Regions from separate parts of the Pantoea sp. X-Soil-TKNS-1207 genome, predicted to be linked through region 1. Evidence: predicted binding sites of a transcription regulator. Region 1 holds the regulator's gene; each other region holds the start of a gene.

Region 1 (3,940 bases):
GTCAGCTTGCCCCATTTTTCCTTCACTTTCCCTTTGAATTGTTTCCAGTTGCCGCTCGTTTCGTCTTTATTCATAACCATTCTCCATGTCATCCTGAGGGATATTGGTGTAATACCCAATACTTGCAGGTAAAAACCCATATAACGCGCTACTCATTTGCGCCGTTAAGGATAATTATAGTAGTCATTGGAGGTTTGGTAGCATCTTACAGACTATTCTGTATCCATAGCATCAGAGTTGGCTGGAGGCAAACCAGCTGTCGTGACGCCAGTGCCGGCGCCACACCAGCCACAGCGTTAGCCCACGTAAAGCGAGAAATACCGTCACCGCCAGCCACAAACCATGATTTCCCAACCATGGCAGCGTCAGCAGCGACAGGCCATAACCCAGCGCCGCCAGCGCCATGCTGTTACGCATCTCCCGCCCGCGCGTCGCACCGATAAACATGCCATCCAGCAAATAGCACCACACGCCCATTAACGGCATCACCACTTGCCACAGCAGATAACGATCGGCCATCTCGCGCAGCGCTTCCAGCGAGGTCAGCAACCCGACGATTTGCGCGCCAAACAGCGCATAAATTAAAGCGAACAGCAGCGCCACCACCCCTGCCTGACGGCAGGCGGCATGCCAGATTAGCAGCAGCCTGCTGCGATCCTGCGCGCCAACCGCCTCACCAGAACAGGCTTCAACCGCATAGGCGAAGCCATCCAGCGCGTAGGCTGTGAAGGTAAGAAACATCAGCAGCACCGCGTTAACCGCCACCACATCCGGTCCTATACGCGCGCCGAGTATCGTCAGCGAAGCAAAACAGATTTGCAGCAGAAATGAGCGCAGCATGATATCGCGGTTCAGGCGGAACAGGCGGGCCACATCGCCGCGCCAGCTGTTCCTCAGCAGGGAAAAATCGATGCCACGCAGCTTCAATACGCGCGCCACCATCCACAGCCCGACAGCAAGGGAGACGTATTCAGCCAGCGCCGTGGCGGCAGCCGCCCCAGCTACGCCCCAGTGCAGCCCGAGGACAAACGCCAGATCCAGCAGAATATTGACCAGATTGCCCACCACCAGCAGCACCACAGGGGCGCGCGCATACTGCACGCCCAGCAACCAGCCAAGAATCACCAGGTTTGCCAGCGTGGCGGGCGCGCTAAGCCAGCGGATCTGAATAAACAGTTGCGCCTGCTGCTGGACAGCAACGCTGCCGCCCATCAGCGCCGCCGCCAGGTTGCTGACGGGCGTACGCAATGCGATGAACAGCACGCCCGCCACCAGAGCAATTAATAACGGCTGCGTCAGCGCTCGCGCCAGCGCCGTTTTATCACTGGCGCCAAACGCCTGGGCGGTAAGACCGGTGGTGCTCATGCGCAGAAACAGCAGCAGCATAAAAATAAAGCTGGTTGCCGTGGTGCCAACCGCTACGCCGCCGAGATAGACAGGACTGTCGAGATGGCCAATCACCGCCGTATCCACCACGCCGAGTAACGGCACCGTGATATTGGAGAGGATCATCGGCAACGCCAGCCGCCAGAGTGTTTTGTCAGAGGAGGAAAACAGCTGCATCAGCCCGTCCCGGTTTCTGCTGTGATACGTCTGTCAGATTGAAGAGGATAAGAACATCAGACTACGGCAGCGCAGATGCGCTACCGCAGCGGGGGGAATCGATACGATCAGAGCCACTCGCCGTTGCGCACGATGCCCACGGCCAGACCTTCAACAGTCAGTGACTGCTCACGGGTATCGACAACGATCGGCTGGAAGTCGCTGTTTTCCGGCAGCAGATGCACGATAGCACCCTGCTTTTTCCAGCGTTTCACCGTCACTTCGTCATCGATGCGCGCCACGACAACCTGGCCGTTACGCACTTCCTGAGTCTTGTGTACCGCCAGCAGATCGCCATCCATGATGCCGATATCTTTCATCGACATGCCGCTGACGCGCAGCAGGAAATCTGCGGTGGGTTTGAAGAGGTTGGCATCCACCTGGTAATGCGCTTCGATGTGTTCCTGCGCCAGCAGGGGTTCACCGGCGGCGACACGGCCGATCAGCGGCAAACCTTCGCTGACTTCCTCTTCCATTAATAAACGAATACCGCGCGAAGCACCGGAGACGATTTCGATAACGCCTTTGCGCGCCAGCGCTTTCAGGTGTTCTTCGGCCGCATTAGGTGAGCGGAAGCCCAGTTGCGCAGCAATTTCCGCACGCGTTGGCGGCATGCCCGTCTGGTTGATATGGTCGCGAATCAGGTCATAGACCTGTTGCTGCCTGCTGGTTAACGCTTTCATCCCGCCCCCTGGTTGTTTATACAGTCGCTGTGAGTATATACAGGTATTGGCGAAATGGAAACCAAAACTGAGGGAAAAATCAGCGGGTTGATGAATTCGGAAGCCTTATCGCAAATGTGACCAAAGCAGCGCGATCCAGACAAACAGAGCCAGTAAGATAGCCAGTAACACTGCGGCCGATCCCATATCCTTAGCACGACCGGCCAGCGGATGGCGTTCCTGACCAATGCGGTCAACCACCGCTTCGATGGCGCTGTTCAGGATCTCAATAATGATCACCAGCACAACCGAACCGATCATTAATACGCGGGATACGGCATCAACATCCAGCCAACACGCCACCACAATCGCCACCAGTGCGGCGATCGCTTCCTGGCGAAATGCGGCCTCATGTTGCCAGGCGGCACGTAATCCCTGCCAGGAATAACCGGCAGCTTTCACTATCCTTTGAATACCGGTGACGTTATTTGCCATGTCGTTGAACCCTTTGCTCGTTTTGACGTCAATGTCTGGGCAGCCGGTAATGGCACAGCCACAGATCTTCGCGGCACTTTCTGGTATGCTTGCCGCGCTTTGCTAACAAGAGGCTTTAAGTTGTCTATGTCAGGTTGGCGTAAACTTTATTATAAATTATTGAATTTACCACTCTCCATTTTGGTAAAGAGTAAGGTCATTCCCGCCGATCCGGTGTCCGAACATGGGCTGGATTCGACGCGGCCGATTATGTATGTGCTGCCTTACGATTCCAAGGCCGATCTGCTCACGCTGCGCACGCAGTGCCTGAAGCTGCATCTGCCCGATCCGCTCGCGCCGCTGGAAGTTGACGGGGCATTGCTGCCACGCCATGTGTTTATCCATGATGGCCCGCGCGTTTTCCCATACTTCGTGCCCAATCTGGAGTCGGTGAAGCTCTTTCACGATTACCTCGATCTGCATCGCAGCAATCCAGAGCTGGATGTCCAGATGCTGCCGGTCTCGATTATGTTTGGCCGTGCGCCAGGGCGAGAAATCCAGGGAGAATCAACGCCTCACCTGCGGATTCTCAATGGCGTGCAGAAGTTCTTCGCCATTCTCTGGCATGGTCGCGACAGCTTTGTGCGTTTCTCGCCAACGGTTTCGCTGCGCGAGATGGCCACCGAGCACGGTACCGATAAGTCAATTGCTCAGAAACTGGCACGCGTTGCACGCATTCACTTTGCGCGTCAGCGTCTGGCGGCGGTCGGCCCACGTTTGCCAGCCCGTCAGGATCTGTTCAACAAGCTGCTGCAATCCAAAGCGATTGAAAAAGTTGTGGAAGATGAAGCCCGCAGCAAAAAGATTTCGCACGAGAAAGCACAGCAGAACGCCGTTGAAATGATGGAAGAGATTGCGGCCGACTTCTCCTATGAAGCCATCCGCGTCACCGACCGCGTCATGGGCTGGATGTGGAGCCGCCTCTATCAGGGCATCAACGTCAATGGCGGTGAACGCGTGCGCCAGCTGGCTCAGGATGGTCACGAGATTGTCTACGTGCCCTGCCATCGCAGCCATATGGATTATCTGCTGCTCTCCTACGTGCTCTACCATCAGGGACTGGTGCCGCCGCACATTGCTGCTGGTATCAACCTGAACTTCTGGCCTGCCGGTCCGATTTTCCGTCGTCTGGGTGCCTTCTT
Region 2 (3,940 bases), 590 kb from region 1:
ATCGAAAAAGAGATGGTGAAGTAAGTCGTGGCTTCTCCTCCCGCGTTAGTGGGAGGATTTTACTAAGGCGGTTGCTATGTGCGAATTGCTCGGGATGAGCGCCAATGTCCCCACGGATATCTGTTTCAGTTTTACCGGTCTGGTGCAGCGGGGCGGCGGAACCGGTCCGCACAAAGATGGCTGGGGCATTACCTTTTACGAAGACAAAGGCTGCCGCACCTTCAAAGATCCGCTGCCGAGCTTCAACTCGCCGATCGCCCGTCTGGTTCAGGAATACCCGATCAAATCGCATTCGGTGGTGGCGCATATTCGCCAGGCGAACCGGGGTCAGGTGTCGCTGGAGAACACCCATCCGTTTACCCGTGAGCTATGGGGCCGCAACTGGACCTATGCCCACAATGGGCAGCTGAAAGGTTATCGCCAGCTGGAGACCGGCCATTTCCGCCCGGTGGGGGAAACCGACAGCGAAAAAGCGTTCTGCTGGATCCTGCACAAGCTGACCGAGCGCTATCCACGCACGCCAGGTAACTGGCCGGCGGTGTTTCGCTATATCGCCGAGCTGGCGGCAGAGCTGCGCCACAAAGGGGTGTTCAACATGTTGTTGTCCGACGGGCGCTATCTGATGGCGTTCTGTTCGACCAATCTGTACTGGATCACCCGCCGTGCGCCGTTCGGCAAAGCCAAGCTGCTCGATCAGGATGTGGAGATTGATTTCCAGCAGCAGACCACGCCCCAGGATGTGGTGACGGTGATTGCTACGCAGCCGCTGACAGGGAATGAAACCTGGCACCGGATAGTGCCAGGCGAATGGGTACTATTTTGCCTGGGTGAGCGCCAGGAATGATTTTGAGGCAGCGTCTGGCGCGGTCATCACCGCCGGACTGCTGTTTACCGCGTACTGACCTGACGCCGTGACGTTTACCGTCGGCGGCAGATGGTACTTCTCAAAATAGGCATAACCCGGTTGCAGCTGACGCCAGAAGCTGGCGTAAGTTGAATAGCGGTGACGCTGCATGTTGCTGTCGGTCATATGGAACGGATAGATGTTAACGGGCACCTCTTCCTGTCCATTACGCAGCGCGGCGTTAACGTAGGTGTAAATCTCATCCATATAGGCGTTGGTCATGGCATAGCAGCCAATGGATTTACAGTCGCCATGGATCATCAGGTATTTGCCGCTGTAACCATTGTCGCGGTCGAATTGGTTCGGGAAACCGGTATTGATCGCGCGATAATAATGGCTATCCGGGTTTAACTGATTCAGCCTGACGCTATAAAACCCTTCCGGACTTTTAAAATCCCCCTCGCGGCGCTTGGGACCCAAACCGCCAGAGAAATTACAAATGCGGTAGCTATCCAGCAGACGATATTCATTACCGATCTTGCCGTACAGTTCCAGCGTGCGTTCTTCCTTGAAAATCTGAATATAAACCGGGGTGCCAAGTAATTGTTTTTTTAGTTCTTTGCTCACCGGAGCCTGGGGATTAACTGGCTCTGGCGTGATTGCCCAGCTGAGTACCGGCATAAAAATCATCGCAAGCAATAATGCGATTCTGCCCATTCTGTGTGTACCTTGAAGTGAAGAGGAACTGTGACGCTTAACGTCTCTGTATTGCATTATCGGAAATATCCGCTACCGCAGCGCAACATTAACATTGTCTGGCGTTTAATCAATACGGAGGTTGAGAAATTAGCCATTTCTTCATCAGATTACGCCCATAAATTTGTAAACTTTAATGCCCTGTTCGACAGAGATTGCCGATAATTTGCCGTGCTGTATACTTATCCAGTGTCTGGAGGGGGTATGCGCAAAATCATTCATGTCGATATGGACTGCTTTTTCGCGGCAGTGGAAATGCGCGATGATCCCTCTTTGCGCGATATCCCCATCGCCATTGGCGGCAGCCGCGTCCAGCGTGGCGTGATCAGCACCGCTAACTATCCGGCACGCGAATATGGCGTACGCAGCGCGATGCCCACCGCGATGGCGCTGAAGCTCTGCCCGCACCTGCGCCTGCTGCCTGGCCGCTTCGATGCCTACAAAGAAGCCTCACGCCAGATCCGCGATATTTTCTCGCGCTATACCTCGTTGATTGAACCACTGTCGCTGGATGAAGCCTATCTCGATGTCACCGACAGCCCGCATTGTCAGGGGTCGGCGACGCTAATGGCGCAGGCGATCCGCGCGGATATCCTGCGTGAAACCCAGCTGACCGCCTCGGCCGGTATCGCGCCGATTAAGTTTCTCGCCAAAATTGCCTCGGATTTGAATAAACCCAATGGGCAGTACGTGATCACCCCGCAGGTGATGCCGGATTTTCTGCTGACGCTGCCGCTGAGTAAAATTCCCGGCGTGGGCAAGGTGTCGGCGAAAAAGCTGGAGGAGATGGGGCTGCTGACCTGCGGCGATGTGCAGCAGACGGATCTGGCGCGGCTGCTTAAACGCTTTGGTAAGTTTGGCCGGGTGCTGTGGGAACGCAGCCACGGCGTTGATGAACGAGGCGTGGTGGTGGAGCGGGAGCGTAAATCGCTCGGCGTGGAGCGTACCCTAATGGAGGATATTCACAGCTGGGAGCAGTGCCTGGAGATCATTGATTATCTTTACGAGGAGCTGGATCGCCGCCTGACGCGCATCCGTCCGGATAAGCTGATCGCCCGTCAGGGCGTGAAGCTGAAGTTCAATGATTTCCAGCAGACCACGCAGGAGCATATCTGGCCGGTGCTGAATAAAGAGGACATGATTGCCGTAGCACGCAAGACCTGGGACGAACGCCGCGCGGGGCGTGGAGTCAGGCTGGTGGGATTGCATGTGACGCTGGTGAATCCGCAGCTGGAGAGGCAGTTGCTGTTAGGGTTGTGACAAGGTGCGTATAAATACGCACCCTATGTGCAGGGTCGGCATCTATGCCGACCTGGTCACACCGATACGTTATTTCTTACCGTACTTCGCTTCCAGCGTGGCGAACCACGGGGCCACGAAATCGCTGTTTTCACCCCAGCCTGGAATGATCTTATTCAGCGACGCCACATTCACCGCGCCCTGCTGGCTGTTCAGCTGCTGCTGAGAAATCGAAGCCGCTTTAAACTCATAGCTGGCAGGGGTGGTTTCACCGGCGATTTTATTCGCCACCAGGCGCATATTCACCGCACCGATGGTTTTCGGATCGACCGCCACCGTCTGCACCCACGGGCTGTTCTTCTCGCGCATCAGTTGCAGATCCTGGTTCGAGACATCAATGCTGTACAGCTTGATCTCAGTACGGCCATTCTCCTGCAAGGCTTTGTACGCGCCCTGGCTGAAGGCATCCCATGAAGCCCAGATCGCATCGATCTTGCCTTTCGGGTATTTCGCCAGAATGGCGCCGATCTTGTTGGCGGTATCGCCCTGTACGTCAGTAGAGACCGCACCAATCGACTCCAGCTGATGGATACCGCTGTTCTCTTTCAGCAGCTTCTCATACACCACCTGACGACGTTCCTGCGGCGGGAAACCTGCGACCCACAGCTTGATGATATTGGCTTTGCCGTGGAAATCCTTGATCAGCTGACCGAGTGATTCCTGCGCCAGCGAGGCGTCATCCTGGGCTGTTACGGTCACGCCCGTCACCGGCGTATCCACCGGCGTATCAAACACCGACAGCTTGATACCGGCATCGACGATGCGTTTCACCAGTGCGGTGGAGTAGGGTTCTTTACCGTGCGACAGAATGATGCCGTCATATTTCTGGCTGATCGCCTGGTTAACGAAGTCCTGGAAACGCGCGTCGTCCCCGTTGCTCAGAAAAGTGCTGACTTTAAAGCCCAGCTGGCGGCCCTGCTGGATGGCCCCGGCGACAAACTGGGTGGTGTTATCGTCAGAACCGAGGTTACGGATAATGGCGATGCGTACCGGGCCATTATGATTAGCGATGGCGGCAGGTACCGGCACCACGGTGTCGGC
Region 3 (3,940 bases), 1.5 Mb from region 1:
GGCGCTATATCAGCCGCAACGCCAGCGGTACGCGCTTTGTGCCGCTGGACCAGATCAATGCGGATAACGTCAAAGATTTACAGGTGGCCTGGACATATCACACCGGCCGCCGCCTGACCGGCAATGCCACGGGCGTTGACGAAAACACGCCGATTCAGATTGGTTCGGTGCTTTATACCTGTACCCCGGAAAACCGTATTGCGGCGGTGGATGCCGATACCGGCAAGCCGATCTGGCAGTTCGATCCCCATGCGCAGACCTACGAGCACGTCACCTGCCGCAGCGTCGGTTACTACGATTACGATAGCGATGAGAGCCTGAGCGCAGAGCAGAAAGCGGCTTACACCGACACCGCCTGCCGTCAGCGCATTATCGTTTCTACCGTTGATGCCCGTCTGATTGCGCTGGACGCGCACACCGGCGCCCTGTGCCCGAACTTCGGCCAGAACGGTATGGTCAACCTGCAACAGGGTATGGGCGATACCGCCGACAGCCGCCGTTATCACCCGACCAGCGTGCCGGTGATTATGGGCCATCTGACGGTGTTCGGTTCCTGGGTGCGTGATATCACGGAAGATGAACCTTCAGGCGTGCTGCGTGCCTATGACGTGCGCGACGGTTCGCTGGCGTGGGCGTGGGATGTTGGCAACGTCGAGGGCACGAAGCAGGGCGATCAACACTACACCCTGAGTACCCCGAACGTCTGGGCGATTCCGACGTACGATAAAGATCTCGGCCTGGTGTATGTCTCCACCGGTAACGGTCCACCGGATTACTGGGGCGGCAACCGCAATGCGGCAAAAGAGAAATACGGTTCGTCAGTGATTGCGCTGGACGTGAACACCGGTAAAACCAAATGGGTATTCCAGACCGTGCACCACGATGTCTGGGACTACGATTTACCGTCGCAGCCGGTGATGTACAACATGAAGAATGCGCAGGGCGAAGTGGTGCCCGCGCTGATTCAGACCAGCAAAATGGGCGAAATCTTCGTGCTGGATCGCCGCACCGGTCAGCCGGTCAGTAAGGTTGAAGAGAAATCGGTGCCGACCTCGCCAGCCGCGCAGGAAGAACATCTGTCGCCGACCCAGCCGTTCTCGGTGGATATGCCGACCATCGGTCTTGAGCAGCTGAATGAGAAGAAAATGTGGGGCGTCAGCATGTTTGACCAGCTCTACTGCCGCATCCTGTTCAAATCGGCGCTCTATTCCGGCATCTTCCAGCCGAACAGCGAGAAAACTTACCTCGAGTTCCCGGCCACCATGGGCGGCATGAACTGGGGTGGGGTGTCGATTGATGAAACCTCCGGCATTCTGTACGTCAACGATATCCGTCTCGGCATGTTGATGGCGCTGAAGAGTAAAGAAGCCGCGCAGGGCCAGAAAATCTCGCTGAACGAAGTGCCGCAATGGGCAGGCACCATTCGTCCGCAGATCAGCGGTCCGTATGTTGGGGTGCGGATGGATAACTTCGCCTCCTTCCTGCAGGTGCCGTGTCAGCATCCGCCGTTTGGCACCATGACCGCGATTGATCTGCACAGCAAGAAAATCGTCTGGCAGGTGCCGATAGGCACGGTGGAAGACACCGGTCCGCTGGGCGTGAAAACGCATCTGGCAATGCCGGTCGGGATGCCGACGCTGGGCGGCCCAACCACCACCAAAAGCGGTTTAGTGTTCTTCGCCGGCAGCCAGGATAACTACCTGCGTGCGCTGGACAGCAAAACCGGTAAAGAGGTGTGGAAAGTGCGTCTGCCGGTGGGAGCAACCGCTTCGCCGCTGATTTATCAGTCGGCAAAAACCGGTAAAGAGTACGTCGTGATCTCGGCGGGCGGGGCAGCACATGCGACCGATGTCGGTGATTATCTGATTGCTTACGCGTTGCCGGACAAAGCCTGACCGTGCAACATCACCCGGCCATGATGGCCGGGTGTGTTCAGTGCGCGGCGTAGATAATAAATGTCACCACGCCAAAAATCTCCAGCTCCTCTTCTTCACGCGGTGTAATCGGCGCATAGCGCGGATTCATCGGCAGCAGCTGCACCCGCGGAAATTGCTGTAACCGTTTAACCGTAAATTCGCCGTTAATGGCGGCCACCACAATATCGCCATGCTTCGCGTCCAGCGCGCTGTCGACCACCAGTAAATCCCCTTCGCTGATATTGGCATCCCGCATCGAATCCCCTTCCACCCGGACAAAGTAGGTGGCGCTGGGATGACTGATCAGATACTCGTTCATATCCAGCTTGCGTTCGATGTAATCCGCCGCCGGGGAAGGGAAGCCGCAGGGCACCGCATCGCGAAACAGAGGAAGGTAAAGCCGATTGGGCGCAGACGCGGGGAGGAAAAACTTCATCATGAATACTCAAACAAATACTGTTGATACATACAGTATTATTGATCGCAGGCAGGGATCAAGCCTGTGACGGCGGGAAATTGTTAGTCGGTTGTTCCGGCAGCAAATTTAGTTGAACCGCTAAGAGGGGCGTCGGGGAGGCGGCTGGCAAAATCCCTGACGGCGTCTACACTTAATGCGACGATGTTCGCAGTCTGGTTGATGTGCTGGCAATAAACTTGTTTGTTTGTGGAGCGTTACCCATCGAAATACCGCCCTGCCGGAAGACCCTCCCCGCCGTTCGCGCCCGGTTTTTTCTTTATTACCGTGTCGGACTGCACCCAACCTGCCTCCGAACATCGCTGTTGCTAACAGCCATTCGCACAGGAGGAGAGACGTGACCCCTGCGGTACATGAGAACAGCACCCTGCCGTCGCTAAGCGGCGGACTTTATGCCTTCTTTTTTGATGTCGACGGCACGCTGGCGGCGATTCAGCCGCAGCCCGAGTCGGTTTCGATCCCCGCATCGGTGCGCCAGCATCTGCAACAACTCTCCAATCTGAGCCACGGCGCACTGGCGCTGGTCTCCGGTCGTCCGATTGCGCAACTGGATGCTCTGGTTGCGCCACTGGAAGCACCGGCGGCTGGCGTACACGGCGCGGAACGCCGTGATGCGACGGGGCGTATCCATCGGCAGTCGCTGCCGGGGGACGTTGCGCAAACGCTGCAACTGGAGTTGCAGGAGACGCTGGATCAATGGCCCGGCACGCAGCTGGAAGTCAAAGGCATGGCGTTTGCGCTGCACTATCGCCGGGCGATGGAGTACGAACAGGCCATTATGCAGCTGGCCGAAGACGCTGTAACACGCTTTCCGGTGCTGGCACTGCAACCGGGAAAATGCGTGGTGGAACTGAAACCGCAGGGAATTGATAAAGGCGCGGCCATCCGTGACTTTATGCGGGAAGTGCCTTTTACCGGACGCATTCCGGTATTTGTGGGTGACGATCTGACTGATGAGAAGGGCTTTATGGCTGTTAATGCCATGGGCGGTATCTCGGTCAAGGTTGGCGAAGGTTCAAGCCATGCACGCTATCGCCTCAGCAATGTGGACGCGGTCTGGAGCTGGCTTGAACAATTATTATTACAACCAGAACATGACAAAAGTCGGTAAGGAGTCAAGGTTATGAGTCGTTTAGTGGTCGTATCTAACCGTATCGCTATACCCGATGGAACAAAAGCCAGTGCGGGCGGCCTCGCCGTCGGCCTGCTGGATGCATTGAAAACCACCGGAGGATTGTGGTTTGGCTGGAACGGTGAGATCAGCGAGATTTCCGGGGAAGAGGAGGAGGAGCTTACCGTCAGCGAACATGACGGCATTACCTACGCTGCGCTCCCGCTTAATCAAAACGATTACGATCTCTATTATTGCCAGTTTTCCAATACCGTCATCTGGCCTGCCTTTCACTATCGTCTCGATCTGGTGCAATTTCAGCGCGAAGCCTGGGAAGGCTATTGCCGCGTGAATACGCTGCTGGCAAAACGGCTGAAACCGTTGCTGAAGCCGGATGATATTTTATGGATTCACGATTATCACCTGCTGCCCTTCGCC
Region 4 (3,940 bases), 1.5 Mb from region 1:
CGATGGCTGGTGTTAATAAGGTTAACGCCAGCACGGAGGCGATAACTTTCTTCATGGTATTTCTCCTGCTGTGACTGGTAGCAGGATTGGCCTTTCAGCAGGAAAAGACAAGAGAAAAGCGCTTGGTTTTTCCTCTATTTACCATGCTTAACACTTTCCTGACGCTTGCGCCATGATTGGTACGGATTGGGGAGGAAAGCAGGGACGATGATTGACCCGGTGCGTGTTGATACGCACCGGGCCACAGGAGATTAACGATGCGCCAGCTCAGCGTGATCGTCACTTTCCAGCACTTTGCGGTCGGTCAAACCGAGCCAGCGGCTGGTAAGGGAACCGGCGGTCATTGCGCCATTGACGTTCAGCGCGGTACGGCCCATATCGATCAGCGGCTCGATGGAGATCAGCAGCGCAACCAGCGTGACCGGCAGGCCCATGGCAGGCAGCACGATCAGGGCGGCAAAGGTGGCTCCGCCGCCCACACCGGCGACACCGGCCGAGCTGAGGGTGACGATGCCCACCAGCGTGGCAATCCACAGCGGGTCAAACGGGTTGATCCCCACGGTAGGCGCAACCATCACGGCCAGCATGGTCGGATAGAGACCGGCACAGCCATTCTGGCCGATAGTGGCACCGAATGAGGCGGAGAAACTGGCGATGGACTCCGGCACGCCGAGGCGGCGGGTTTGCGTTTCCACGTTCAGCGGGATGCTGGCGGCGCTGGAGCGGCTGGTAAAGGCAAAGGTAATCACCGGCCAGACTTTGCGGAAGAAACGCAGCGGGTTGATACCGTTAACCGACAGCAGCAGCGCGTGTACGCCAAACATAATGGCGAGGCCGAGATAAGAGGCCAGCACAAAACCGCCGAGCTTGATGATGTCCTGTAGGTTAGAACCGGCCACCACTTTGGTCATCAGCGCCAGCACCCCGTAAGGCGTCAGCTTCATGATCAGACGTACCAGCTTCATTACCCAGGATTGCAGGGTATCAATCGCCACCAATACGCGTTCACCTTTCACCTTGTCATCTTTCAACAGTTGCAGTGCGGCCACACCGAGGAAGGCGGCGAAAATCACCACGCTGATGATGGATGTCGGGCTGGCACCGGTGAGGTCAGCAAACGGATTTTTCGGGATAAACGACAGCAGCAGTTGCGGCACGGTGAGGTCGGCGACTTTACCGATGTAGTTGCTCTGAATCGCATTCAGACGCGCCGTTTCCTGGGCGCCCTGTACCAGGCCGTCAGCACTGAGGCCAAACAGACCGGTCACCAGCACGCCCACCAGCGCCGCAATCGCGGTGGTAAACAGCAACACGCCAATGGTCAGCACGCTGATTTTGCCCAGCGAAGAAGCATTGTGCAGACGCGCCACGGCGCTGAGGATCGAGGCGAATACCAGCGGCATCACGATCATTTGCAGCAGCTGCACATAACCATTGCCGACGATGTTGAACCAGCCTATCGAGGCTTTGACCACCGGGCTGTTTTCGCCATAAATAGTTTGCAGCGCCAGACCGAACAGCACGCCGAACACCAGTCCGGTCAGTACGCGCTTCGACAGGCTCCAGCGATCGCTACCGATGCGCGCCAGCACAATCAGCAGCGCGACAAACACCACGAGATTAATTATCAGGGGAAAATCCATGCTCTACTCCAGAGATTTGCCACGCCTGCCCATGTCAGGCGCGGAATACAGTGTGATTCCTTAACAGGAATGGCGGCATGTTATCAGTTCATAAACAGGCAGACTTATATCCAAATGGAATTGATTATAACTTTATGCTGAATGTTGTCTGATTATTGCGCGTTATGGCTATTTATCAGCCGACCCACGCCATTTTGTAGCGTGCTGAACAGTTGCTCAGGCCAGCCGTTTGCACCAAAAGATGGCATGCCGGGAGGGAACCACAGCGCATAACCCACCAGAGCGAGGCAGAGCGCCCGTTCCAGCTGATTGCCTTTCTGGCTATTAAGCAGCGGCAGACGAAAACGCCAGCGGCAGGGCCACAGCAGCGGTACGCCTGCGGGCGTGAGCATATCGGCGACAATGTGGCTGAGATAACCGAGCGTCAGGCCCTGCAACACATCGGCGGGAATTGGCCAGCTGGCAGGAACGTTAAGCTGGAACAGCCATAAGCTGACGGCCACCGCCAGCAAACTGTGGGTAAAACCGCGATGCCCGAACGCGCGGGCGATGGGGTGGGATAGCCACTTCAGCCGTTGTCCCAGCACCGATTTAGGGTGGTCGATATCCGGCAGCAGACAGGTGAGCAGTGCAGCCGGCACCAGGTGCCACCAGTCGGCGCTGGCCATCACGGGCGTCAATTCCGCGCGTTTAGCGAAAATCGCACTGGCGATGGCGAAAATGATATGGCCTTCGGCCGTCATGATAAAACCTGGCTGCAAACTGTCGATGCATCCAGTATAGGGATTTATCCAGTGAATGAGAATATGTGACGCTGTAACTAAGCATGAATTTGTGAGGAAACCCGCGCCGAAATGACGCGGGAAAAGAGCAGCTTAGCGTGCCAGCCAGCCGCCGTCGACGGCCAGGGTATAGCCGTGGACATAATCGGAGGCGCTGGAGGCAAGAAACACCACCGGCCCCATCATATCGTCTGGCGCGCCCCAGCGTCCGGCCGGGATACGCGCGAGGATCTCCTCGCTGCGCGACTCATCGCTGCGGATCTGCGCCGTATTGTTCGTCACCATATAGCCGGGCGCGATGGCGTTGACATTGATGCCATGCTGCGCCCATTCGTTAGCCATTAAGCGCGTCAGTCCCATCACGGCGCTTTTCGAGGCGGTGTAAGAAGGCACACGGATCCCGCCCTGGAACGAGAGCATCGAGGCAATGTTGATGATCTTGCCGCCCTGGCCCTGGGCGATAAACTGCCGCGCCACCTGCTGAGACAGGAAAAACAGGCTTTTGCTGTTGATGTTCATCACATCATCCCAGTCTTTTTCGCTGAAGTTCAGCGCATCTTCCCGACGGATAATGCCAGCGTTGTTAACCAGAATATCAATGCGACTCGCCAGCGCCACCGCCTGCTCCACCACTTGCGGAGCGAGGGAGGGACGGGTCAGATCGGCCTGAATCGACCAGAACCGACGGCCGAGCGCCGCCACTTTGGCTGCGGTTTCATCTGGTGCGGTGCGGTTGACGCCAATAATGTCGCATCCCGCCTGCGCCAGCCCAAGCGCCATACCCTGACCTAATCCGGTGTTACAACCGGTGACCAGCGCGATTTTTCCTGCAAGATTGAAAGCATTCTGCATCATGGTTTTCTCCCCAAACTTCAGCGCAGCGCGTTAACGCTGACGTGGTCCATATCATCAAACACCTGATTTTCACCCACCATGCCCCAGATAAAGGTATAGCGCTGGGTGCCGACGCCGGCATGAATCGACCAGCTCGGTGAAATCACCGCCTGCTCGTTGTGTACCAGCAGATGACGGGTCTCCTGCGGCTGGCCCATCATATGAAACACCGCGCTGTCCTCGGCCATATCGAAATAGAAGTACACCTCCATGCGCCGCTCGTGGGTGTGACACGGCATGGTGTTCCACAGATTGCCATCATCAAGGCGGGTCAGCCCCATGGTGAGCTGACAGGTTGGCAGCACATCCGGCACGATAAATTTATTGATGGTCCGGCGGTTGGACGTTGCGGCATCACCGAGCGAGGCTTTCACCGCTTCATCGAGGGTGATTTTTTTGTCCGGGTAGCGGCAATGCGCCGGGGCGCTGTTGTAATAAAACTTCGCCGGATGGCTGGCATCGACGCTGCGAAAAATCACCTGCTGCGCGCCCTGACCGACATACAACGCTTCCTGATGGCCGATCTCCCAGCTGTTGCCATCAACCTCAATCAATCCCGGACCGCCAATATTGATGATCCCCAGCTCGCGGCGTTCGAGAAAATAACTCACCCCCAGCTGT

What was found. The regulator LexA, encoded in region 1, represses DNA repair genes until DNA is damaged. The targets are predictions, from matches to a motif close to TNCTGTATGTACATACAGNA.
Region 2: the regulator LexA is predicted to act here: its motif matches at 1,773-1,792, upstream of dinB (DNA polymerase IV).
Region 3: the regulator LexA is predicted to act here: its motif matches at 2,371-2,390, upstream of umuD (translesion error-prone DNA polymerase V autoproteolytic subunit).
Region 4: the regulator LexA is predicted to act here: its motif matches at 2,404-2,423, upstream of AC6I8V_RS08880 (metal-dependent hydrolase).

The regions. Positions count from the first base shown of each region.
Region 1 is NZ_AP035958.1:364,394-368,333, reverse strand. It holds gene AC6I8V_RS01605 (CsbD family protein) at 1-74, opposite strand, end outside; gene dinF (MATE family efflux transporter DinF) at 232-1,563, opposite strand; gene lexA (transcriptional repressor LexA) at 1,671-2,285, opposite strand; gene AC6I8V_RS01590 (diacylglycerol kinase) at 2,391-2,759, opposite strand; gene plsB (glycerol-3-phosphate 1-O-acyltransferase PlsB) at 2,886-3,940, shown strand, end outside.
Region 2 is NZ_AP035958.1:958,870-962,809, forward strand. It holds gene lpcA (D-sedoheptulose 7-phosphate isomerase) at 1-24, shown strand, start outside; gene AC6I8V_RS04305 (class II glutamine amidotransferase) at 77-844, shown strand; gene dpaA (peptidoglycan meso-diaminopimelic acid protein amidase) at 815-1,561, opposite strand; gene dinB (DNA polymerase IV) at 1,805-2,860, shown strand; gene AC6I8V_RS04320 (sugar ABC transporter substrate-binding protein) at 2,930-3,940, opposite strand, start outside.
Region 3 is NZ_AP035958.1:1,842,120-1,846,059, forward strand. It holds gene AC6I8V_RS08665 (membrane-bound PQQ-dependent dehydrogenase, glucose/quinate/shikimate family) at 1-1,895, shown strand, start outside; gene umuD (translesion error-prone DNA polymerase V autoproteolytic subunit) at 1,933-2,352, opposite strand; partial or broken gene otsB (trehalose-phosphatase) at 2,729-3,518, shown strand; gene otsA (alpha,alpha-trehalose-phosphate synthase) at 3,515-3,940, shown strand, end outside.
Region 4 is NZ_AP035958.1:1,888,225-1,892,164, forward strand. It holds gene AC6I8V_RS08870 (DUF6515 family protein) at 1-55, opposite strand, end outside; gene AC6I8V_RS08875 (L-cystine transporter) at 252-1,643, opposite strand; gene AC6I8V_RS08880 (metal-dependent hydrolase) at 1,796-2,386, opposite strand; gene kduD (2-dehydro-3-deoxy-D-gluconate 5-dehydrogenase KduD) at 2,519-3,280, opposite strand; gene kduI (5-dehydro-4-deoxy-D-glucuronate isomerase) at 3,298-3,940, opposite strand, start outside.